One region of the Marinagarivorans sp. genome, then DNA from elsewhere that is predicted to be linked to it. Evidence: predicted binding sites of a transcription regulator. Region 1 holds the regulator's gene; each other region holds the start of a gene.
The links. The regulator sigma-54, encoded in region 1, starts transcription at its own class of promoters, with help from an activator protein. The targets are predictions, from matches to a motif close to TGGCACANNNNTTGCNNT.
Positions count from the first base shown of each region.

Region 2: a site for sigma-54 is predicted at 3,381-3,398, ahead of AC3A8L_RS19260 (urease accessory protein UreD). Genes of this name have one in related genera too.
Region 3: a site for sigma-54 is predicted at 2,143-2,160, ahead of fliE (flagellar hook-basal body complex protein FliE). Genes of this name have one in related genera too.

Region 1 is NZ_CEXWTU010000005.1:10,658-23,371, reverse strand. Features, by position in the region: gene AC3A8L_RS01345 (TRAP transporter large permease) at 1-340, shown strand, start outside; gene AC3A8L_RS01340 (sugar kinase) at 348-1,283, shown strand; gene manD (D-mannonate dehydratase ManD) at 1,436-2,653, shown strand; gene AC3A8L_RS01330 (mannitol dehydrogenase family protein) at 2,687-4,159, shown strand; gene uxaC (glucuronate isomerase) at 4,241-5,659, shown strand; gene yjgA (ribosome biogenesis factor YjgA) at 5,843-6,367, opposite strand; gene mgtE (magnesium transporter) at 6,414-7,772, opposite strand; gene AC3A8L_RS01310 (HPr family phosphocarrier protein) at 7,881-8,150, opposite strand; gene rapZ (RNase adapter RapZ) at 8,150-9,040, opposite strand; gene AC3A8L_RS01300 (PTS sugar transporter subunit IIA) at 9,181-9,642, opposite strand; gene AC3A8L_RS01295 (RNA polymerase factor sigma-54) at 9,678-11,210, opposite strand; gene lptB (LPS export ABC transporter ATP-binding protein) at 11,381-12,106, opposite strand; gene lptA (lipopolysaccharide transport periplasmic protein LptA) at 12,093-12,714, opposite strand, start outside.
Region 2 is NZ_CEXWTU010000276.1:109-5,587, forward strand. Features, by position in the region: gene ureC (urease subunit alpha) at 63-1,772, opposite strand; gene AC3A8L_RS19250 (urease subunit beta) at 1,799-2,107, opposite strand; gene ureA (urease subunit gamma) at 2,130-2,432, opposite strand; gene AC3A8L_RS19260 (urease accessory protein UreD) at 2,500-3,348, opposite strand; gene AC3A8L_RS19265 (esterase/lipase family protein) at 3,593-4,318, shown strand; gene AC3A8L_RS19270 (cation:proton antiporter) at 4,322-5,479, shown strand, end outside.
Region 3 is NZ_CEXWTU010000206.1:2,004-7,482, forward strand. Features, by position in the region: gene fliG (flagellar motor switch protein FliG) at 1-15, opposite strand, end outside; gene fliF (flagellar basal-body MS-ring/collar protein FliF) at 31-1,716, opposite strand; gene fliE (flagellar hook-basal body complex protein FliE) at 1,736-2,095, opposite strand; gene AC3A8L_RS17135 (hypothetical protein) at 2,480-2,773, shown strand; gene AC3A8L_RS17140 (nitrite/sulfite reductase) at 3,047-4,711, shown strand; gene AC3A8L_RS17145 (DUF934 domain-containing protein) at 4,695-5,183, shown strand; gene AC3A8L_RS17150 (cation:proton antiporter) at 5,272-5,479, shown strand, end outside.

The DNA.
Region 1 (12,714 bases):
GATGCTACTGCAAATATTGGGTTTTTTAACGCTGATTGGAATGTTTATGGAAGCGACGGTTATTGTACTGTTGCTTACGCCAATATTAGTCCCTGTTATAACGGCTATGGGGATTGATCCTGTACACTTTGGAATTCTTATGATGATTGTGGTTACGCTGGGCGGGATGACGCCGCCAGTCGGTGTTGCAATGTATGCTGTTTGTGGCATTTTAAAGTGCCCAACCGAACGCTATGTTGTTGAATCTATTCCTCTGATATTGGCTGTTTTATTATTGGTCATATTTTTAGCACTTTTTCCCGGTGTGGTTTTATTTTTACCCAACGGTTTAATGCCATAGGTGATGTATGCAGGCTTTAAATAAAAAAGTCGGTTTTTTAGGTGAGTGCATGATAGAGCTTAAGGGCTCGCCTCAAGCTGGGATTGTTCAAGGTTATGCTGGTGATACTTTAAATGCCGCACTCTATTTTAATCGTTTGATGAAAAGTTTTGGTACTACCACACAGTATATAACCGCTGTTGGGGTAGATGCGTTTAGCGACCACATGCTGGATTTTATTCATAGTGAAGAAATAAATACTGATTTTATTTTACGTCGTGAAGATAAGCTGCCAGGCATTTATGCCATTAATGTAGATGATGCTGGTGAGCGCACATTCAGTTACTGGCGTGATCAAGCTGCTGCAAAGTTCTACTTTGATCAACATCTCGACGATAAAACCTTTGACCAGCTGGGCCATTTAGATGCGCTTTATTTAAGCGGGATTAGTTTAGCGATTTTACCAAGCGATGGTCGTGCGCGTTTATTTGATTTGATTGATCGAATTAAGCACAACGGTGGTGTTATCTATTTCGATAATAACTTCCGACCAAAATTGTGGCCTGATCTTGTTATTGCACGCAACGTTTATGAAAAAATACTAGACCAAGCCGATATAGCCCTTTTAACCCTTAATGATGAAGCGATGCTGTTTGGCTCAAGTACGGTTGATGCCGTAATTGATCGCTTGGCGTCTTTTGATATCCCCGAGATTGTTATTAAACAGGGGCGGGCGCCCTGTGTTGTTGCTTGTGGTTTGGAGCGGGCTGTAATTAACGCCGAATGTGTTGTGGCGCCGGTTGATACCACTGCTGCTGGCGACTCTTTCGGCGCCGCTTATTTAGCATGTAGGCTGGCCGGTGGTGATATTCATAAGGCTGCGAAAGCAGGGCATAGTTTGGCGGCATCAGTGATTCAGCATGAAGGTGCAATTTTATCAGAGCAAAGTATGCCTACAATCTGATGCCTGAAAATTAAATCACTCTTCAGCTGAATGGGTGAGAATTAAATTAAGACTGTAACGCGAATGTTTTAAAAAATCGTTGTTTAAGGTTTCGCTATTACTATTAACAGTTGTCTCTCAACCAATACTAAATTTTGATTAGGAGTTGTACGATGAAAATCGTTGAAGCTAAAGTGATTGTTTGTTGCCCAGGTCGTAATTTTGTTACATTAAAAATCACCACCGATGAGGGTATATACGGTATTGGCGATGCGACTTTAAATGGTCGAGAAAAAGCAGTTGTGGCATTTTTGGAAGATTATCTTTGTCCTACGTTAATCGGTAAAGACCCTCAGCGTATTGAAGATATTTGGCAGTTTTTTTATCGCGGTATTTATTGGCGTCGCGGTGCAGTGAATATGACAGCCATAGCGGCGGTAGATACCGCACTGTGGGATATTAAAGCTAAGATGGCGAATATGCCTCTGTACCAATTGCTGGGTGGCCGTAGCCGTGACGGCGTGATGGTTTATGCCCATGCTAACGGTGCCGACATTAGTGAAACCTTAGAGCAAGTCCATCAGTTGTCGGAAGAGGGCTATAAAGCGATTCGCGTACAGTGTGGTGTGCCGGGTTTAGATCATGTTTATGGTGTGGGCAAAAAAGGCCCAGGCGGCGCTCGTTACGAACCTGCAGATTCTGATTTACCAGCAGAGCATATGTGGTCGACAGAAAAATACTTAAATCACGTGCCCAAGTTGTTCGAAGCAGTGCGAGATCAAATGGGAGATGACTTACATATTCTGCACGACGTACACCATCGTCTTACTCCCATTGAGGCGGCGCGGCTGGGTAAAGAAATAGAACAATATAAATTGTTCTGGATGGAAGATCCTGTGCCGGCCGAAAACCAAGAAGGTTTTAAATTAATTAGGCAGCACACAACAACGCCGATTGCCGTAGGTGAGGTATTTAGCAGTATTCACGATTGTCGTGAGTTAATACAGAATCAATTAATTGATTATATTCGCTCTACGGTTGTACACGCTGGCGGCATTACACATTTGCGCCGTATTGCCGATTTAGCCTCGCTTTACCATGTTAAAACGGGTTGTCATGGCGCTACCGATTTATCGCCCGTGTGTATGGGGGCTGCATTGCATTTCGATTATTGGGTGCCCAATTTTGGTATTCAAGAGCATATGGCGCACGCAGAGGTGACAGAGGAAGTCTTCTCTCATGCTTATGCGTTTAACGATGGCTATTTTACGCCGGGAGAAACGCCAGGGCACGGCGTCGATATCGACGAAAAGCTCGCGGCCAAATATCCATACCAGCGAAAATGCTTGCCGGTTAACCGTTTAGAGGATGGCACTTTGTGGCATTGGTGATAATTATTGTGCAATTTTTAATGAAGGCAAATTATGTCAATTAACATAGAGAGAGGGTTGAGTTTAACCCCTACGCAATACGTGGCCGCTGATTTGCCTGTGGGCATTGTACATATAGGGCTCGGTGCCTTTGTGCGCGCACACATGGCTGTGTATGTAGAAAAACTTTTAAATACAACAGAAGAGGCTTACGGGATATGCGCTGCCAATATCCGCTCAAACTCACAGATTGTAGATGAGTTAAATGACCAGCAACAACAATATACTGTGGCAGAGTATGCCGCCGACAATTCTATAATATTGCGGCAAGTCAGCTGTGTACGTGAAGTACTTTATGCGGGGCCGGGCCACGTTAGCTGCTTGTTGGAGCGCTTAAAAGATCCTGCTATTAATATTGTGAGTTTAACCGTTACTGAAAAGGGTTATTTCTTTGATGCATCCCAGCAACAGTTGAAATTAGATAGCGCAGAGGTTAAACACGATATCGCCAAACCCAAAACACCCAAAACGGCGATAGGTATTTTGGTCGCTGGATTGCGTTACTGTTATGACAACAACCAAATTCCGTTTACGGTAATGAGCTGTGACAATATGCCTCATAACGGACATTCGACGCGCAGTGCAGTACTCCAATTGGCGGCGCTGCAAGATCAGCTCCTTGCAGGTTGGATAGCGGCCAATGTAGCTTTCCCTTCAACAATGGTTGATCGAATAGTTCCTGCCACCACTCAAGAAACTGTATCGACTGTAAATTCATTGTTAGGGCAAGCTAAAGCTTCTTGGCCTGTTCCGCGGGATAGCGCCCCCATTGCTTGCGAAAGTTTTTCGCAATGGGTTATTGAAGATAACTTTACCAAAGGACGACCAGACTTTTCAAAGGTAGGTGCGGCCTTTGTTAAGGATGTCGCTCCGTGGGAAGAAATGAAACTACGGATGTTAAATGGCAGTCATTCATTAATCGCCTATCTGGGTTGTTTGGCAGGTTATAAAACGGTTGCAGAGTGTATGGCCGACGAAGCACTTGTTAAGCTGATCAAAACTTATATGCTGGAAGAGGCTGCGCCTACACTCCATATGCCTGATGGGGCTGATCTTGATGCGTATGCAAGTACTTTATTGCAGCGTTTTTCGAATGCTAGTTTACAGCATCAAACTCGGCAAATTGCCATGGATGGTTCGCAGAAGATTCCTCAGCGTTGGCTGCAGGGGGCGTGCATTAATTTGCAGGCAGGTAATTTCCCTAAAATTACGGCGCTTGGATTGGGGGCTTGGATTGTATATTTACAAGACAGCCAAGCGCAGCCAAGTTATATCATCGACGACCCTCTGGCATCTGAGTTAATACCTTTGGCGTTAGCGGCAAATACTTGTGCAGGCGTTGCAGCATTTGTTCAGCATTCGGCGCTGGCTAAATTTGAACTTATCGCCTTCCCTAATTTTATCGAGGGCATTGATCGCTCAATAAAATTATTAAGGGAAGATGTGCAGGCTATTTTTTACCACTGATATTGATTAGTGGACTTTCACAATTAATCCCTAAAGCAGCGCCATGGTGTACGCTGCTTTTTATGTTTTGGCTTGAGTGATATGACAACTTTTTTTGGTGAAAATTTTTTATTGACGAACGACGTGTCGCGTCGCCTTTATCATGATGTAGCAGTTGCTTTGCCCATTATTGATTATCATTGCCACTTGCCACCGAGTGAAATTGCTGAAGATCGTCGCTATGACAACATTGCTCAAATTTGGTTGGAAGGCGATCACTATAAATGGCGTGCACTTAGGGCGGCAGGTGTACAAGAGCGCTTGATTACTGGGGCGGCGAGTGAACGAGAAAAATATGATGCTTGGGCGGCGGTTGTGCCGCAATGCCTGGGCAACCCGTTGTATACCTGGGCGCATTTAGAGTTACGCAGGCCTTTTGGAATTACAGATACCGTTTTTGGGCCGTTTACAGCAGGTAAGGTTTGGGCTGATACGCAGGAGATGCTTAAGCAGCCGGATTTTTCAGCGCAAGGTATTATGACAAAGATGCGGGTGAAAATGGTGGGCACAACAGATGACCCCATACACAGCCTGCAGCATCACAAGCATATTTCGCAAAACCCTTTTGGTGTAAAAGTACTGCCGAGTTTTCGCCCTGATCGTGCCTATAAAATAGAATTAGACGGCTTTATGGAATACATTGCGCGTTTAGGCGAGGTTGTTAATTCGCCCATTATGCGATTTCATCAGCTCTTGGATGCACTGTCTAGTCGGTTGGATTATTTTGCGGAACACGGTTGCACGATTGCTGATCACGGTATTGAAATAATGCGTTTTTCGGAGCCCGTTAGCGAGCAAATATTAGATGCTATTTTAACGAAACGATTAAATGAAAAGTCGTTAACCGAATTAGAAGTAGCACAGTTTTTTACAGCTGTTAATGTATTTTTAGGTCAGCAGTATGCAATGCGCGGTTGGGTTTTGCAGTTGCATATGGGGGCGCAGCGAGATAATAATTCACGAGCTTTAAGCAATGTTGGGCCTAATAGTGGTTTTGATTCCATGGGGGACCATCCTATTGCTGCGCCGCTTGCCGGTTTACTGAATGCGATGGAAAAAACTGATGAACTTCCCAAAACCATTTTATATTGTATTAATCCTAGTGATAACGAAGTGCTGGCTACAATGGCGGGTAATTTTCAGGGGGCCAATATTGCGAGTAAAGTGCAGTTTGGCTCAGGCTGGTGGTTTAACGATCAAAAAGACGGCATGCAACGGCAGTTAATCCAATTATCGCAACTAGGCATGCTTAGCCATTTTGTAGGTATGCTGACGGACAGCCGCAGCTTTTTATCCTATACCCGGCACGAATATTTTCGTCGTATTTTGTGTGAGATGGTAGGCGGTTGGGTTACCGCTGGCGAAGCCCCCAATGATTGGCCGCTTCTGAGTGGCTTAATTGCCGATGTCTGCTTTCACAACGCCAACCGTTATTTTGATTTGGCGTTAGACCCGTATTAGGCGGTTCTTTAAGTACTGCAGGGGGGGGCAGCAGACAGGTCAACAGCGAATAAGGGCCGAGGAAAAAATACTTTATCCAATAATACTTGCCTCCTGCATTAGCCTAATAACGTATATCCCTATACGGAAGCAATGTCTAAAAAGGGGCTCCAGCCCCGATGCGTTACCCTACTGACCTATGTCCTAATGCGTTTGCCTCAGTGTCTCTCGCAACAACTTAAACAACTTACGCGCATTGGTTGGTGGCTTGTTATTTAATTTATCTGTTTGCGCATTTTTGCAAAATTGCCGAATTTGTTGGCGGTCGGCAAAGGGGAATTCTGTATAAAAATCAGATAGTGCATTTGCATCGTTGCTGTCGAGTAGGCGGTCGCGCCAGCCTTCAACAATGTGTAAGCGTCGCGCGTCGCCTTGCTGCTCATCTTCTATTTCTTGATAAGCGGCTTGAATCGCTTCGTGGTCTGCGGCACGCATTAGTTTGCCAATAAATTGCATGTGGCGTTTTTTGGCGCCGTTTTTGCGAATGTTACGTGTTTCGACAATCGCATCGTAAAGTGTTTCTTCGAGCGGTATGCGCGTGAGTAAATCATCTTTTAGTTCGGTGAGTGCTTCACCAAGGTCTTGTAGCGCAAGACATTCTTTTTTAATGGCCGTTTTACTGACTATATCGTCATCATAATCAGTATCGTGCTTGGGTTTATCTTGCATAACTCAAACCTATTTTTGGTGCTAGTGTTGAAAAGAGGTGCGCTAATCACGCGTAAAAGTAAGTGGCTAGGCCTAAAAAGGCGAAAAAGCCAACGACATCGGTAATGGTCGTTAATGTAACGCCGCCGGCAAGGGCGGGGTCGATGCGCATGGCCTTTAAGCCGATGGGCAATAGTGCGCCAGCTACGGCGGCAGTAATCAGGTTGATGATCATTGCGGCGGCAATAATAAACGAGATTCGCCAATCCCCAAACCATAATCCTGCAATTGCGGCCATAACCAGTGCCCATAACAGGCCGTTGATAATACCCACGCGGACTTCTCGGCTGATTAGCCACCCTAAATTGTTGCGGCTAATGTGGCCTAGGGCCATCCCGCGAATAACAACCGTGAGGGTTTGTGAGCCCGCGACACCACCCATGCTCGCGACAATCGGCATAAGTACGGCGAGGGCTACGACTTTATCAATGGTGCCTTGAAATAAGTTAATGACGCTGGACGCTAATAAGGCGGTAAGCAGGTTTATGCCTAGCCACAGGGCGCGCCGCGGTGTTGTTCTTGCTGTGGTTGCAAAGGTGTCTTCTTCTTCATCTAGGCCGGCTGCCCCCATAAATGAGTGATCAGCCGTTTCACGGATTACGTCGACCACATCATCGATGGTGATACGGCCAATAAGTTTGCCTTGCTCGTCGACTACGGGCGCGGAGACCCAATCGTTTTGTTCAAACAGCTTAGCGACATCGCTTTCATCGAGGTCGGCAGAAATCGGGTTGGCGTCTGTAACCATGACTTCGCGTACGGTGGTGTCGCCAGGCTTGGTCAGTAGCGTTGCCAGCGGTAATAACCCGAGGTACATATCTTTTTTGTTAACGACAATTAGGCTATCTGTTGAAGGCGGTAACTCATCGTGCCGGCGCAGGTAGCGTAAAACTACATCGAGCGTAAACTTGGGGCGCACGGTGATGGTGTCGGTGTTGGTTAGGCCGCCAGCAGTATTCTCGGGGTAGGCCAAAACGGCTGTTACACGATCGCGATCTTGATCACTCATGGCTTCTAAAACTTGCTGGGTGATTTGATCCGGCAGGTTTTGAAGGATGTCGACAATATCATCGGTTTCAAGACTTTCTGTGAGCTCGACCAAGTCCTCGGTATTCATCTGGGCGAGGTAAAACGCCTGAATATCTTCGGGGAGCTCTTCTATGAGTTCTGTTTGTGCGGTTTTACCAATTAATTCCCATATCACGCTACGGGTATGGGGTGGTGAAGATTCGATAACGCGCGCTAGCTGAACGGGTGTTAGCACGCGCAGGGAGTGCTTAACCTGCTTTAGCGTGCCGCTTTGGAGTAGGTTGTGAATATGGCCGAAATGTTTTTCGGTACTTGAATGGCTATTGCTCTTAGGCATTGACTACAGCTCGATGGTCACGGCATGGCTACGCAAAAGTAGACTGGCAGGCGATGCCTTTATTGGCGACGCTCTTTTTAATCCTCGTTTCTTAAATGCTTTTTTGGGTTATTCATCCTCGTCAAAACGGTTGTTAATTAGTGCTACAACCGAGTTTACGGCTGTGTCGGCATCATTGCCATCAGCCGCTACAGTAATCTCTGTGCCTTTGCAGGCGGCTAATAACATTAGCGACATAATGCTTTTGGCGTCAATGGCTTTGCCGTTACAGCTGACGGTGACTTTGCTGCCAAATTGATTGGCTGTATTGGCGAGTTTGCTGGCGGCCCTTGCGTGCAGGCCTAATTTATTACAGATAGTTGTTGTTTGTTCGCTCATTATTTGGCCACCAAGTGCGCAATGGGTTGGGCTTGCCCGGTTAGTTGGCGGTGGCGAACCTGTACATTACCATAGGTGTTTTTAAACACATTGGTGAGGTGCTCAGTCAAAAAAACAGAGCGGTGCATACCGCCTGTACAGCCGATGGCCACAGTGAGGTAGCTGCGGTTATTGGCCTGGAAGGAGGGTAGCCACTTGGATAAAAAGGCTGCAATGTCGTCGGCCATCGCCATGACTTCAGGTTGCTCGGCAAGGAACGTTTGTACGGGTTCATCTAGCCCGGTGAAACCGCGCAGCTCGGGTTTCCAAAAGGGGTTCGGTAGGCAGCGCACATCAAAAACAAAGTCGGCGTCTACGGGCATGCCGTACTTAAAGCCAAACGATTCAAAGCTCAGGGCGGCACTTTTGCTATCTTCGCCGACCACTTTCTTGCGAATAACGCTGCGTAGTTCGTGCAGGGTTAGGGTGCTGGTATCGAGTGTGATATCGGCTAATGCAGCAACGGGCTCTAAAATGGCGCGTTCACTATTAATCGCTTGCTGTAAGCCGGTTTTGTCATTGGATAATGGGTGTTTACGGCGTGTTTCGCTAAAGCGTTTGAGTAAAATTGTATTACTGGCGTCTAAAAATATGGTTGTGAACTGTGAGGCTTCGAGTTGGCAGGCTTCGATAATACTGGGGTATCGGCTTAAGTCTCCGCCAATATTGCGGGCATCAATCCCAACAGCTAAAAGTAATTTTCCGCTATCGGCGTTTTTCATTTGCGTGATCAGTGCGGGAAGTAAGCTGACGGGGAGATTATCAATGCAGGTGTAGCCGCAGTCTTCGAGTAACTGCAGCGCTGTTGATTTGCCTGAGCCCGAACGCCCGCTAACAACAACAAATTGCATGGTAATCTCCTAATGTAAAGACGCTAAAAATGAATGTTGATACTGCAGTTCTGAATTATTGTATTGTGAGTCTGCAGTGTAGGGTTTTATTACGACCGTTATATTGCAAACGTCGTATTGCAACGGGTTTTCTTTTGGCCTTAACTTTCTTTAAATGGCACAAGCGCAGCTGTGAAAAGTGCATTGTTGCTGTCTGCTTTACGTAAGGCTTCAGCGTAACCTTTGCCTTGTAGTGCCTCTGCTAATGCGGCTAAATTTTGTAAATGATCATTGTCAGCATCTTCAGGAACGAGCATTGCAAATATTAAGTCGACAGGTGTGTTGTCTATTGAATCAAAATCAATAGGGTTTTGCAGTGTCATTACTGCGCAAACGGAAACGCCCCCTGTTGCAAATCGGCAGTGAGGGATGGCAATACCTTCACCAATACCTGTTGAGCCGAGTCTTTCTCGGGTTATCAATTGCTGAAATAAATCATTGGCGTTTAGTGAAGGTACGCTACTGGTGATTAAATCGGCCAGCGTTTCAAGTGCGCGCTTCTTACTGGTGCATTCGGTGCCGCATAATACGCGGTTAGCCGATAGCATTTTTTCTAGTGGCATAGGTAACTCAGCCTTATCGTATTAAAAGCCAACTATTATACTAGTTGCTTGCGCTCATTCGAGGGTGGAATTTGTAATGACTCGCGGTATTTTGCAATCGTCCGGCGAGCAACCATGATGCCTTGATCGGCCAGTAATTCTGTAATTTTAGAGTCGCTAAGGGGTTTTCTTGTGTTTTCCGCGGCAATCAATTTTTTGATGATGGCGCGAATAGCCGTGGAAGAGCATTCACCACCAGATTCTGTTGCTACATGGCTTGAGAAAAAGTATTTCAGCTCAAAAATACCCTGTGGGGTGTGCATGTATTTTTGGGTGGTGACGCGAGAAATAGTGGATTCGTGCATTTCTACCATTTCAGCGACATCGTGTAAAACCATGGGCTTCATGCCTTCAGCGCCATGTTCCAGAAACCCTTGCTGACGTTCGACAATGCACGTCGCAACTTTTAAGAGTGTCTCATTACGGCTTTGTAGGCTTTTTAGAAACCAGCGAGCTTCTTGCAAGTTATCTTTTAAATAGGTGTTGTCAGTGCTGCTGTCGGCACGTTTTACTAAGGATGCGTAATCCGAATTAATTTTTAATTTGGGTGCAATGTCGGGGTTAAGCTGAACTTGCCAGCGATTCTTAACTTTGCTGACAAACACATCCGGTACAACATATTCTGTACTGGAGTCGTTGATGAAGTCGCCGGGCTTTGGGTTTAGGCTTTGAATCAGCGCAATGGCGGATTGAAGCTCGGGTTCTTTGACCTTGAGCTTGCGCATTAATTGTTTGAAGTCGCGACTGCCGAGTAGCGGAAGGTAGTCGGCGACTAAAGCTTTAGCCGTAGCAAAACCAGGCGTCGATTCAGGCAACTGCAGCAATTGTAAATACAGGCACTCGCTGATATTTCGGCTGGCAACGCCCGGCGGGTCGAACTGTTGAACGCGGCGAAGCACGGCGGCGACTTCGTCTTCCTCTAGATCCGGAAATATTTTTTGCATACCTTCAAAAATATCGTCCATCGTTTGGCTTAACATGCCTGAAGGCTCTACGGCATCAATAACCGCCGTGGCGATTTCACGATCGGTATCGCTCATGGGGGTGAGATTAAGTTGCCACATTAAGTGATCTTGTAGGGTTTCGGCGCTGGCATTGCGCGAGTCGTAGTCGAAATCTTCATTTTCGGGACGGGATAACCCGCTACCACTGGGGCCACTTTGGTAGAGGTCATCCCAGCTGGTATCTACGGCTAAGTCGGTAGGGATGTTTTCGCTCCAGTCATCGCTGGCTGTTGCCTCGTTGGCCTCGTTGGTGTTCTCGGGGCTTACTTCAGCGGCTTTTATGGGAGTTTCAACGTCTGCGGGTAATTCTGACTGGGCATTACTTGCCTGCTCGCCATCGACCCCTTTACTTCCCTCACTGGCGCCACTGTCTTCTGTGACTTCCAACATCGGGTTGTTTTCAAGGGCTTCTTGAATTTCGTTTTGCAGATCGAGTGTCGAAAGTTGCAATAGACGTATCGCCTGTTGCAGCTGAGGCGTCATGGTCAGCTGAGTGCCGAGTTTGAGTTGCAAAGATTGCTTCATCGAAGAGTAAATCCATCAAGTTTTTTGCGCTGCACACATTGAGAGCGTCTTAATGTGATTGTAGTCATCCCAGCGATGTACTGCAATGACCAGTAAAAGCAAACTTCAGGCCATATCTAAAAAATCTAACGGTTGCGTGCTAGCGCTCAAATCGTCTAATAGATCGTAAGTTAGAGCTTGAAGTCTTGCCCAAGGTAGACTTCTTTAACTTTCTCGTTTTCTAATACGGTGTTTGGCGACCCTGAAGCAATAATGTGGCCTTCGCCCACAATGTAGGCCTGTTCGCAAATATCCAGGGTTTCGCGCACATTGTGGTCGGTAATCAGCACGCCTATACCGCGATCACGGAGGTGCGACACAATCTGTTTAATGTCGGAAACTGAAATGGGGTCTACGCCGGCGAAAGGTTCATCAAGCAGGATGAATTTGGGATCAGCTGCTAAGGAGCGGGCAATTTCAACCCGGCGGCGCTCACCGCCGGATAAGGCCATGCCCAGACTATCTTTGATGTGCTCGATATGAAATTCTTGTAAAAGCTTATTGGCTTCGCTAATGCGGTCTTTGCGTTTGAGGTCTTTGCGGGTTTCTAAGATGGCCAGCAGGTTCTCTGTAACGGTTAACTTCCTGAAGACAGAGGCCTCTTGGGGGAGGTAGCCCAGCCCGAGTCTTGCGCGTTCGTGCATGGGTTTACGACTGACATCTTTCCCATCGATAAAAACTTGCCCATGGTCAGCGCGGACTATACCGGCAATCATGTAAAAGCATGTTGTTTTACCGGCGCCATTAGGCCCGAGTAATCCCACAATTTGATGGGTGTTTACACTCATGGATACGTCTAAAACAATTTTCCGCGCACCGTAGCTTTTGGCGAGGTTTTTTGCCTCAAGAGTGGCCATTGTCAATTCCTGTTACTGCGGTTTGATCTTCGGGCGTTGTTGGTACGTCTATATTACTATCGACTTGTGCAGGCTCTGTGCTGAATGTGTCATCTGGAGAGCCTTCTTCTTTTGAGGGGCTGTCGGGTACTTCGCTGCGCAATGCCTTAGGAGGAATTACCATGCGTACGCGGCCACTCTCTTTGTTGTTGCTGTCGGCTTTAACAACGGATTTTCGCACATCGTACTCAATTGTTGTGCCGGACAAGCTGGTGCCTTCTTGTTGAAGTGATGCACCTTCGAGTAAACGCAGCGTTTCTTGATCGATGCGGTATTCGAGGATGTTGGCTTTAGCAACGACTTTGCCGGCTTTATCGCTGGGCTGTTGTTGATAGGCCGCAGGCTTACCTTTTGCAATTATTTTCGTGACTTTGTCTTTGGTGTTATAGATAACAATTTCGTCGGCGTTGATGCGCATGGAGCCTTGCGCCATTTCTACTTTTCCGGAGTAGGTTGTGGTGCCGGCTATCTCATCACGTTCTGCGCTATCGGCGTCGATGGTGATCGGTTGGCTGCGATCACTTTGCAGTGCGATGGCGTTGGCGCAGGTGCATAGCAAAGCTGCTGCG
Region 2 (5,479 bases), on a different contig from region 1:
AAAATAATATTAAATAACAAAAAATATTGGGCGCTATTAAAATAGACTTCCCCTATCGACCCTTAAAATAAATAGTATCGCTGTGCCATGGGCAAAACTTCCGCCGGCTCGCAGGTTAACGTTTGTCCGTCAGCTTTTACTTCATAGGTTTGAGGGTCAACCTCCATTACCGGCTGATAATTATTTAAAACCATATCGGACTTTTTAATGTTACGGCAATTTTTCACGGCGCTTAAGGGCCGCTCTAAACCAAAGGTTTTAGCAATACCCGCAGCTATACCCGCTTGCGATACAAACGTTACCGATGTTTGAATACACGCTTTACCATATGCACCAAACATTGGGCGGTAGTGCACAGGCTGCGGAGTAGGGATTGAAGCATTAGGGTCGCCCATTGGCGCCATCGCAATGGAACCGCCTTTAATAATTAAAGAAGGCTTTGTACCAAAAAATGCCGGTTTCCATAAAACCAAATCGGCGAGTTTGCCAACTTCAATCGAACCCACCTCATGGCTAATACCGTGGGCAATAGCGGGGTTTATCGTGTATTTAGCGATGTAACGTTTCGCACGAAAATTATCGTGTCCGGCATCTTTACCATCGACCATATCTTCGGGTAAAGGGCCGCGCTGTACGCGCATTTTATGTGCGGTTTGCCAGGTGCGTGTTACCACCTCACCAACGCGTCCCATTGCTTGCGAATCGGAAGAGATCATCGAAAAAGCGCCTAAATCATGCAGTATATCTTCGGCAGCAATGGTTTCTTTGCGAATGCGTGAATCGGCAAAAGCCACATCTTCAGGAATGCTGGGATCAAGGTGGTGGCACACCATTAACATATCGAGATGCTCGTCGACGGTATTAATTGTGTAAGGCCGTGTAGGGTTTGTTGAGGAGGGTAAAACATTATCCAAACCACAGGCTTTAATAATGTCGGGAGCATGGCCACCACCCGCACCTTCGGTATGGTAAGTATGAATAGTGCGGCCTTTAAAGGCTGCGATAGTGTCTTCCACAAAGCCCGACTCATTAAGCGTATCGGTGTGAATCGCTACCTGTAAATCATATTTTTCAGCCACACTTAAACAGCAGTCGATAGAAGCTGGCGTGGTGCCCCAGTCTTCGTGCAATTTAAGCCCAATAACACCGGCTTTAACTTGTTCTTCCAAGGCTTCGGGCAAGCTTGCATTACCCTTACCTAAAAAGCCTAAATTCATCGGGAATGATTCTGCTGCTTGCAGCATTTTCCCAATATGCCAAGGTCCGGGTGTGCAGGTTGTCGCATTCGTTCCCGTCGCAGGGCCAGTACCGCCACCAATCATTGTGGTTATACCGCTCACTAAGGCTTCTTCTATTTGCTGCGGGCAAATAAAGTGAATATGCGCATCAATACCACCAGCCGTTACAATATTACCTTCGCCGGCAATCACCTCTGTACCGGGGCCAACCTCAATAGTAATACCCGGCTGAATATCCGGGTTGCCGGCCTTACCTATCGCAGCAATACGACCATTTTTAATCCCGATATCGGCTTTAACTATTCCCCAATGATCTAAAATTAGAGCATTAGTAATCACCGTATCGGGCGTATCATAGCAGCTCGCTTGGCTTTGCCCCATGCCATCACGAATCACTTTACCGCCACCAAATTTAACTTCTTCGCCATAAATAGTGTGATCTTTTTCGACCTGAATCCAAAGTTCTGTATCCGCTAAACGCACTTTATCGCCAACGGTTGGGCCAAACATTTCAGCGTAGGCGCGTTTATCCATAGTCTGCGAAGAGGTTTTTTTATCACTCATGTTAAATCCCCCATAATGTCGCCACGAAAACCATACACTTTTCGCCGCCCCGCTAAAGCCACTAGCTCTATGGTGCGGTCTTGGCCGGGTTCAAACCGCACAGCAGTACCCGCCGCAATATTCAAACGATAACCTTTTGTTTTTTCACGATCAAAAATCAGCGCGGGATTAGCTTCATAAAAATGATAATGGCTACCCACCTGAACAGGACGGTCGCCAGTATTGGCAACGGATAGACTAATAACAACACGCCCTTCATTTAACGGAATTACCCCGTCAGCTATTTTATACTCACCAGGAATCATATCTTTGCTCCGTTTGCTGGGGCTAAACTATTGGGTTATGGACAGTGACTAATTTGGTACCGTCGGGGAATGTCGCTTCCACCTGCACCTCCTGAACCATATGCTCAATACCCTCCATAACATCATCCACCGTTAATAACGTTCGGCCAAAAGACATTAATTCGGCAACCGTTCTACCGTCACGCGCGCCTTCCATAATCTCAAAGCTAATTAAAGCAACGGCTTCGGGATAATTTAGCTTTAGGCCACGCGCTTTACGTCTTTCAGCCAACTGCGCAGCGCTGAATAACAATAATTTGTCTTTTTCTCTTGGGGTAAGCTCCATTGGAGGCCTCTAAATAATAAGTCTTTTAAAATGTAATAAATTGAATGGCTGCTTTAGCCTGCTATTTTTACGTTGCCCAAATTCGCGGTGAAATTGCTTTTTTACCGATAAGTTCGCCGCGTAACGCATGCCACAAATACTCAAAGCCTAAGCGGCATTGACTTGCCGAATCGCCTAAATAACGCGCAATACACAGTTCGCCTTTTTGCGTAATACCCCAGCGGCCTTCAAATTGTTGCTGTAGCGTATCCATCAAGGCTTGCCGCTGCTCACGCGTTGTCGCTAGCGTTAGCACAAAAGTCCCCATGCTATTTGCACCGCCAAGACCCCACACACTTTTTTGCAGTGCGCTATCGCCATCAACAACATTGCGTTCAAATAACAATGGAATGCCATCGCGGGTAATTCGAATCGATTGCAAACAATGCCCAGTATCAAACGCTAGATGGCTAGCGGGCCGGCCAAAACACACCACATCCCATAACGCCAATTTGCCGCCAGCCGTTAAGTTGGCTTCCGTATGCAACTGTGTATTCGCACCACTAAAAACAATGGTTTCTTGCGGCAGCCATTCTAAGCACGCACCGTCTTCAACCGATAATTCAACGGTTTGTCGTTGCTCTTCTATAGCATTATCCACACCGTAAACTTTACCGGCCGATGGCGTTGTTATTAACGCGTGCGCACCACTATGTACCCTGGCCTCTATGCGCAGCTCATCCCCTAGCACCAAACCACCGGGCGGATGAATTAAATACGTGTGGCAGCATGTAGGCTCTGGGTAGAACGGTTTAAGGACACGCAGTGGACCGAAGTGAGTATTACCCACAATTCGAGTCTTCTCGCCTCTTAGCGCAAAATCCAGCGCCAAACGAGCTTGCCAAGATCGAGGTAAAGGCATTTTTTGCGCAGTCATAACGTTCCGATTAACAAAAGTTAACACCTATCTAATCAAGATTTGTACCAGTCATGAATCGCGATGCTTTGGGCATAGAAGTAAAGTTAGCGCACCAATAATGCACAAATAGAATTACAGTGCCGTATCGCGCACCATTTTAAGACACTCCTAAATATCGAGCCCCCTTACATCACTAGTAGTATTCAACGGACTAGATTATGTTAGGGATCCATCACCCAAACTCAAAAGACAGGCAGCGACCATGAGAAAACTCTGGGTTTATATACTCACACTATTAAGCTCGGTAGGCTTGTCGGTCGCGGCCCACGCTGATTGCGTTATTCTTTTACATGGGCTTGCACGCAGTAGTCATGCAATGAATAAACTCGAGACCAACCTTGCGCAACACTATCAAGTCATCAATGTTGACTACCCTTCAAGAGAGCATCCGATAGAAGCATTGGCCGTTATCGCTATTGAGCCCGCACTGCTACAGTGCAGCGATACAACCGTGCACTTTGTTACTCATTCTATGGGTGGCATCATTATTCGCCAATATTTAGCTCATCACACTATTTCACAGCTGGGTCGTATCGTAATGCTTGGGCCACCGAATCAAGGCAGCGAAGTCATAGACACCCTTGATCACTGGCCTAGCCTTGAGTGGCTTAATGGTCCGGCAGGCAAACAATTGGGAACAAGCGCTAATAGCATCCCGTTGATGCTGGGTGAAATCACTGCGGAGGTCGGTATTATTGCGGGGGATCGCTCTATCAACCTTATTTTATCGGCCATTATTCCAGGCCCCGATGATGGCAAAGTCGCAGTTGAGCGCACTAAACTTAACAGCATGAAAGACCATATAACGCTGCATGTCACACACCCATTCATGATGAAAAACAAGGCGGTTATTCAGCAAGTAAACCATTTTTTGCAATACGGTAAATTTGATCGCAACAACAACAACAACAACCCAACAACGGATTAAACAATGTATCTCGATATAGCATTTATTGCAGGATGCACGCTTATTTTTGGCTGTATCGCCGGTTTAATCGAGCGCTCATGGATCAGTGGGCCTTTAATTTTTATGGCGATTGGGTATTTTTTTGGACCTAATGTTTTCGGTATTTTTTCGTTCAATGCCGATATAGAAGTCATTAAAACACTCGCCGAAATAACCCTCGCTATCGTGTTATTTAACGATGCCGCAAGCATCGGTTTAAAACCCCTAAGCAAGCACCCGCTAGTGCCAACAAGAACCCTACTGGCCGGCCTCCCTATGACTTTAGCCCTTGGGGCTTTAATCGCGGTTTTAATATTTCCTGAATTCACATGGGTGCACGCCGTATTACTCAGTATTATTCTCGCCCCTACCGACGCAGCTTTGGGTTTAGCCGTCATAAAAAACCACGCAGTACCCCAAGTAATTCGTCGTGGACTTAATGCCGAGAGCGGCCTGAACGATGGTATTTGCGTTCCTTTTTTATTAGTCTTTTTGGCGTTAGCACAAGGGACTGGGCCCGATCAATCCTTAGGCCACTTTCTACTGGTTACTATTGTTAAAGAAGTTGGAATTGGTTTTGTTGTGGGTGTTTGCATGAGTGCCGCAGGCTGGCTGCTGTGCCGGCACGCGATAAAAGCCCGCTGGATATCCAAACGCTGGATACTCGTCCCCACCATATCCCTTGCTGTAATGACTTTTGGACTAGCGCAGTATTTAGGCGGCAGCGGTTTTATTGCGGCTTTTTGTGGTGGATTATTTTTTGGCGAGAAACTGCACGGTGCTTACAACGAAGAACTCGCAGAGTCCGAAATTAATGGTGAAATATTTTCGCTGCTAACATGGCTTTTATTTGGAACCTTAATGGTAGACATCGTTAGGGACGTTGTCTGGCAAGAACTACTTTATGCCGCCTTAAGCTTAACGGTTATTCGTATGTTACCGGTCTTTATTAGCCTTACCGGCACCCCCTTATCAACCGAGAAAAAACTCTTTGTAGGGTGGTTTGGCCCCCGCGGGCTCGCCAGTATTGTATTCATTATTATGCTAATGCAAAGCGACCTAGAGCACAGCGCCACTATAATCAACACCGCCACAATTACCGTTATTTTAAGTGTAACACTGCATGGAATAACCGCCTTTCCA
Region 3 (5,479 bases), on a different contig from region 1:
CGCTTTAGGTGGCATTATTAATCCTCGGCATTATTCTTCGTTAATCCAGCGTTTAATCACCTGAGCAACCCGACCAGGATCTTCTGCCACCAACCCCTTCACAGAATTAAGTTGTTGCTCATAGCTTTCTTCTGGGCTTGGCAACGCCATCGCATCACCACCTGTCAGCGTGACCGTTTCATCACTCAGCGAATCAAAAGAATCGACACCCGCCGCCTGCAGTGCGGCCAACTCTTTAGCCTCATCATCGGCTCGCGCCTTCAAACCCGACTGTGCCAAACTTTTCAGCACAGGGCGTAATAGGCCAATAATAAGAAGGCCGATAATAAAGACTCCGGCCAATTGTTTAGCGAGCGTTTTGAACCACGCGGTTTGATACCATTGAATGGAGTAATCCATGGCATCCATACCGGCCACAAAAGACTCATTCAGAATATTGACGCTATCCCCCCGCGCCGCCGAAAATCCCACCGCATCGCGCACTAAAATCGCAACACGCTCTAACTCGTCCTCGGTCCATCGCGTACGCACCAGCTCACCGGTTTCGGGGTTTGGTTGCATTTTGTCATCAATCACTACCGCCACCGACAATCGACGCACGCGACCTTTTTCGTGTTTGGTATAGCTCACCGTACGATCGAGTTCGTAATTTCGCACTGCTTGTTTACGGGAATTTGACGGACTAGCCGCGCCACCACCATCTTTACCGTTAGCCACTTCCGGTGCCGTACCGCCATCCGGCGGCTGATTGGTTAGCGCACCAGGAATCCCCATTGGCCCGCCAGCACCTTTGCGTACCTCCTCTACCGTTTGCTCGCTGCGTATAGCCGGTAAATCGGGGTTGAACGATTCCTCGGCCTGCTCAATTTCTGTAAAATCTAAATCTGCCGCTATCTCAGTTTTAAAATTACCATCACCAATAATCGGGGTTAGCAACCTGCGCACGCGCAAAATAATATCGTTCTCAACTTTTTTGGTGTAATCCAAATGCTGAGCAGCAATAACAAGCCTTTCGTCCTCCACCCCAACAGATAACAAGTTCCCCTTTTGATCTACAACCGTGACATTTTCGATTTTCAATTCAGGAATACTTGAAGCGACTAGATTGGCAATACCCTGCACCTGACGATTTTCAATGTTGCGACCGGGGAATAGATCTAAAAATACGGATGCCGATGGCTCACGGCCATCGCGAACAAAAACAGAAGCCTTAGGAATAGCCAAATGGACTCTTGCGCCGCGAATAGAGTTAATACTGGAGATGGTGCGAGAAAGCTCGCCTTCAAGGCTTCGTTTATAGCGTGCAGACTCCATAAACTGACTGGTACCAAGAGGTTGCTCTTGATCCAACAATTCAAAACCCACAGATTGATTACCGGGAATACCGCGCTCGGCCAACTTTAAACGCGCCTGATGAATCTTATCGGCCGAGACCAATAACGTGCCGGTTTTAGGGTCGACCTTATAAGCGATCTCATTAAAATCCAGCACCTCACCAACTTCGCTGCTATCCAGTCGATCTAAGCTACCGTACAAAGGCTTGTAATCATCACCTTGCGTCCACAGCACAACAGCAAAACCAATGGCCACGCTGGCGGCAATGCCCACCATCAAACCAGCCTGTCGCACTAAATTAAGATTATTAAAACCCTCAATTAAATCGCTTTTAACGCCGCTGGATTTAACTTGTACTGTCTCGCCGGTTGCCGTTGCCATTTAACGCTACCTCACACCATTAAATTGGCATATTCATGACGTCTTTATAAGCCTCTACGAGCTTATTTCGGACTTGGGTCGCTGCCTGAAAAGCGACACTGGATTTTTGCGAGGCGATCATGACATCACTGATATTCACGTTCGGATCCCCTTGTATATAAGCCTTAGAAGCCGCACCGGATTCCTTCTGAATACTATTCACCTTATTAATGGCTTGACTGAACACATCGCCGAATTCCACACGGTTTTTATTCTCGACAGGGTTAACACCACCCTGCCGAATACCATTAACACCCTCCATGCCGCCGAAAGCTTGCGTTTGCGATTTAATGGAGCGCATTTCGGTCAATAAACGATTAATGTCAACACGGTCAGTCATGGTTCTACCCTGCCAAAGGTTTGGCGTTTTTACCCTTACTACACACAACAGCACAAAGCAGGCCAGAAACTAATCACACACAAAACCCAATGGCCACCGCAATGACTTTTCCGCTCAAAGCCACCCCCCTCACATCTAGTAATCCAAGACTGTTACCTAGATTCACGCGAACAATCATCCCAACCAATTCGACGGCCCCCAACCCAAGCAAAAAAAGAAGACAATAATGTATGCAGTAACACTCAATGGCGCCTTAATAATCAAAAAGACTAAAAAAAGGTAAAAAAAGACAAGTTAAATCTAAGATGTTTCTTTTATACACACTTTAGAGTTGTTAGAATGCCGACCGAGCAGTAACGTCCTTATACACCTTTGGGTACCAGCATGAAAAAGACTCTTCCCTCCTTATATTTCGCTTTGTGCGCTAGCCCTTTGGCAATGATTGCCAATGCCGGCACAAACGATAATGCCAACCAAAGCATGGAGCTTGCAGAGGCCTTTAACGTGATTCAAGAATATCGCGAGCTACGCGAATCTTGTGCTATCGGCACCTACGAGCAGCGCCGCCGCTGTATTGGTGAATTAAGTGACGCCAACACTCAATACCGCGCAGCAAAAGACGTTATCGCAAATAACAAACTTTCTAGCAATGACAACACATTGGCCAGCTACAACTAAAAGCGGCCCTCTACGATGCCTCTCATTGGCCACTTACCCCAAGCTAAAGGCGGTATAGGTCACTCGCGGGGGCCACTATTTTACTGTATGCTTCGTATCCGCTTACGCGCTAGGTTAAACAACCTCTTTAGCCGGCGACGCTTTTAGACTACAAGCCGTTCCGCTAAATGGTTTACCCACCTATAAATGCAACTTGCTTAGGACTCCCCCAAGCATACCCAGCAGCGCCAAGCTTCCCCCTATCGACAGACCCGGAAAAGGTAACCAAACCCCATGTACGTTTACGACGAACATGATCGACAGCTGATCTTAGAGCGCGTGGCGCAATTTCGAGGCCAAACCGAGCGCTTCCTAGAGGGCACACTGCCCCCCGAGCAATTCTTACCGTTGCGCTTGCAAAACGGCCTTTACGTTCAACGCCTGGCCCCCATGCTGCGCATTGCGGTGCCTTACGGCCTTCTCAATAGCAGGCAATTACGTAAACTTGCTCACATCAGCCGTCACTACGACAAAGGCTATGTGCATATAACCACGAGCCAAAACATCCAGCTCAACTGGCCACTCCTCGAGGAAGTTCCCAACATCCTAGAAGAGCTTGCTTCCGTTGAGATGCACGCAGTACAAACCAGCGGCAACTGTATTCGCAACACCACCACCGATCATTTCGCCGGTATTGCCCCTGATGAGCTGATCGATCCGCGCCCGTATTGCGAAATTATCCGCCAGTGGTCAACATTTCATCCAGAATACGCCTTCCTGCCAAGGAAATTTAAAATCGCAGTTTCTGGCACCGAAGAAGATCGCGCAGCCATTCGCTTTCATGATATTGGACTGCAATTAGTTCAAAATAGCGAAGGCGAAACAGGCTTTACAGTCCTAGTCGGCGGTGGCCTTGGCCGAACACCCGTCATCGGAAAAGTCATTCGCGAATTTCTGCCCGAACACGATCTACTGACCTACCTCGAAGCCATATTAAGGGTGTACAACCTAAACGGCCGCCGAGACAACAAATACAAAGCGCGCATTAAAATTCTTGTTAACGCCATGGGCGTAGAGGCCTTCGCACAAGCTGTTGAGGACTCTTGGAAAAAACTGCAAGACAGCCCAACACGCTTAACCGACAAAGAAATTAAGCGCGCAAAAAGCTTTTTCACCGAGCCCGACTACGCCCAACTTGACGACATCGCCGAAACTGCCGAGATAAACAAGCTGCGATCAGAAAACGCAGCCTTTGGCCACTGGCTTAGCCACAATGTTCACGGTCACCGCATTCCTGGCTATCGCGCCATAACGCTATCGCTTAAACCTACAGGCATTGCGCCCGGCGACATCACAGACTCACAACTGGATGCCATCGCAAACCTTGCCGATGAATATTCGCTTGGCGAGATTCGAGCAACCCACCTTCAAAACATGGTGCTCGGCGACGTTAGAGCCAGCAAGCTGTTCGAAATTTGGCAAAAACTTTGCGACAACGGCTTTGCCACACCCAACGTAGGCACACTGACAGATATGATCTGCTGCCCCGGTGGTGACTTTTGCTCACTTGCCAACGCGAAATCCATTCCTGTTGCCGAAGCCTTGCAGCGTGAATTTGACGACCTCGACTACCTTTACGATCTAGGCCCGCTCGACCTGAACATCTCAGGCTGCATGAATGCCTGCGGGCACCACCACATCGGGCACATCGGCATTTTAGGCGTTGATAAAAAAGGCGAGGAGTTCTACCAAGTTCAACTCGGCGGAAGCTCTAAAAATAACGCAGCGCTAGGGAAAGTGCTTGGCCCGGCATTTTCTAGAGCCGAAGTAACCAACGTAGTGAAAACGGTACTCAACACTTACGTCGAGCAACGCAAAAGCGAAGAAACTTTCCTAGAAACCTACAACCGCCTAGGTTTAGCCCCCTTTAAGGAGCGCGTATATGCCAAAGCTAATTAAAAATGACGCCGTCCAAGAGAACTCATGGAAAACCATTGCTGATCAAAACGCGCTCAACAATACGGACCTCTCTAGCGGCAACTATCTAGTACCGCTAGAACAATGGATCAGCACTCCCGAGCTGCAAACACCCAGCATTGGCATATGGCTGAACGGCGACACCGCACCAGAACTTATCAGCAAGCGCCTAGTGGGCGCCCCCGCTATCGCTATTCACTTTGCCGCCTTTGCTGACGGGCGCGGCTTTTCTCTCGCGCGCATCCTGCGCGAAGACTGCGACTTCACCGGCGAACTTCAAGCTGCGGGCCATTATATACAGGATCAGCTGTATTACCTTAAGCGATGCGGTTTCAATGCATTTGCCGTAGCCGACGACGCCAATACCGACTCAATGCTCGCAAGCCTGCAAGACTTCACCAACAGCTACCAGGCCTCGCATGACGAACCCCGACCGCTATTTAGGCGTCGATAACGTCGCATAACGACACACCTAAAAGGGACTGTTTTAACAGTCCCTTTTTTTGATCTAAAATTACCCTACACCACAAGAACTAAATAATATGACTGGGCACCTGTTCGATGCATTCTTTTTGATTTTTACCGGCTCAGCGATTGTTGCCTCGGTAGCACTGTACTCGCGCCAACCCCTGCTTGTAGCCTACGTTGCCATCGGCATGCTATTCGGGCCTTTCGGCTTAAAAATAGTCCCCGACCTCAACATTGTGAGCGACATCTCGCATATCGGCATTGTATTCCTACTCTTCTTGC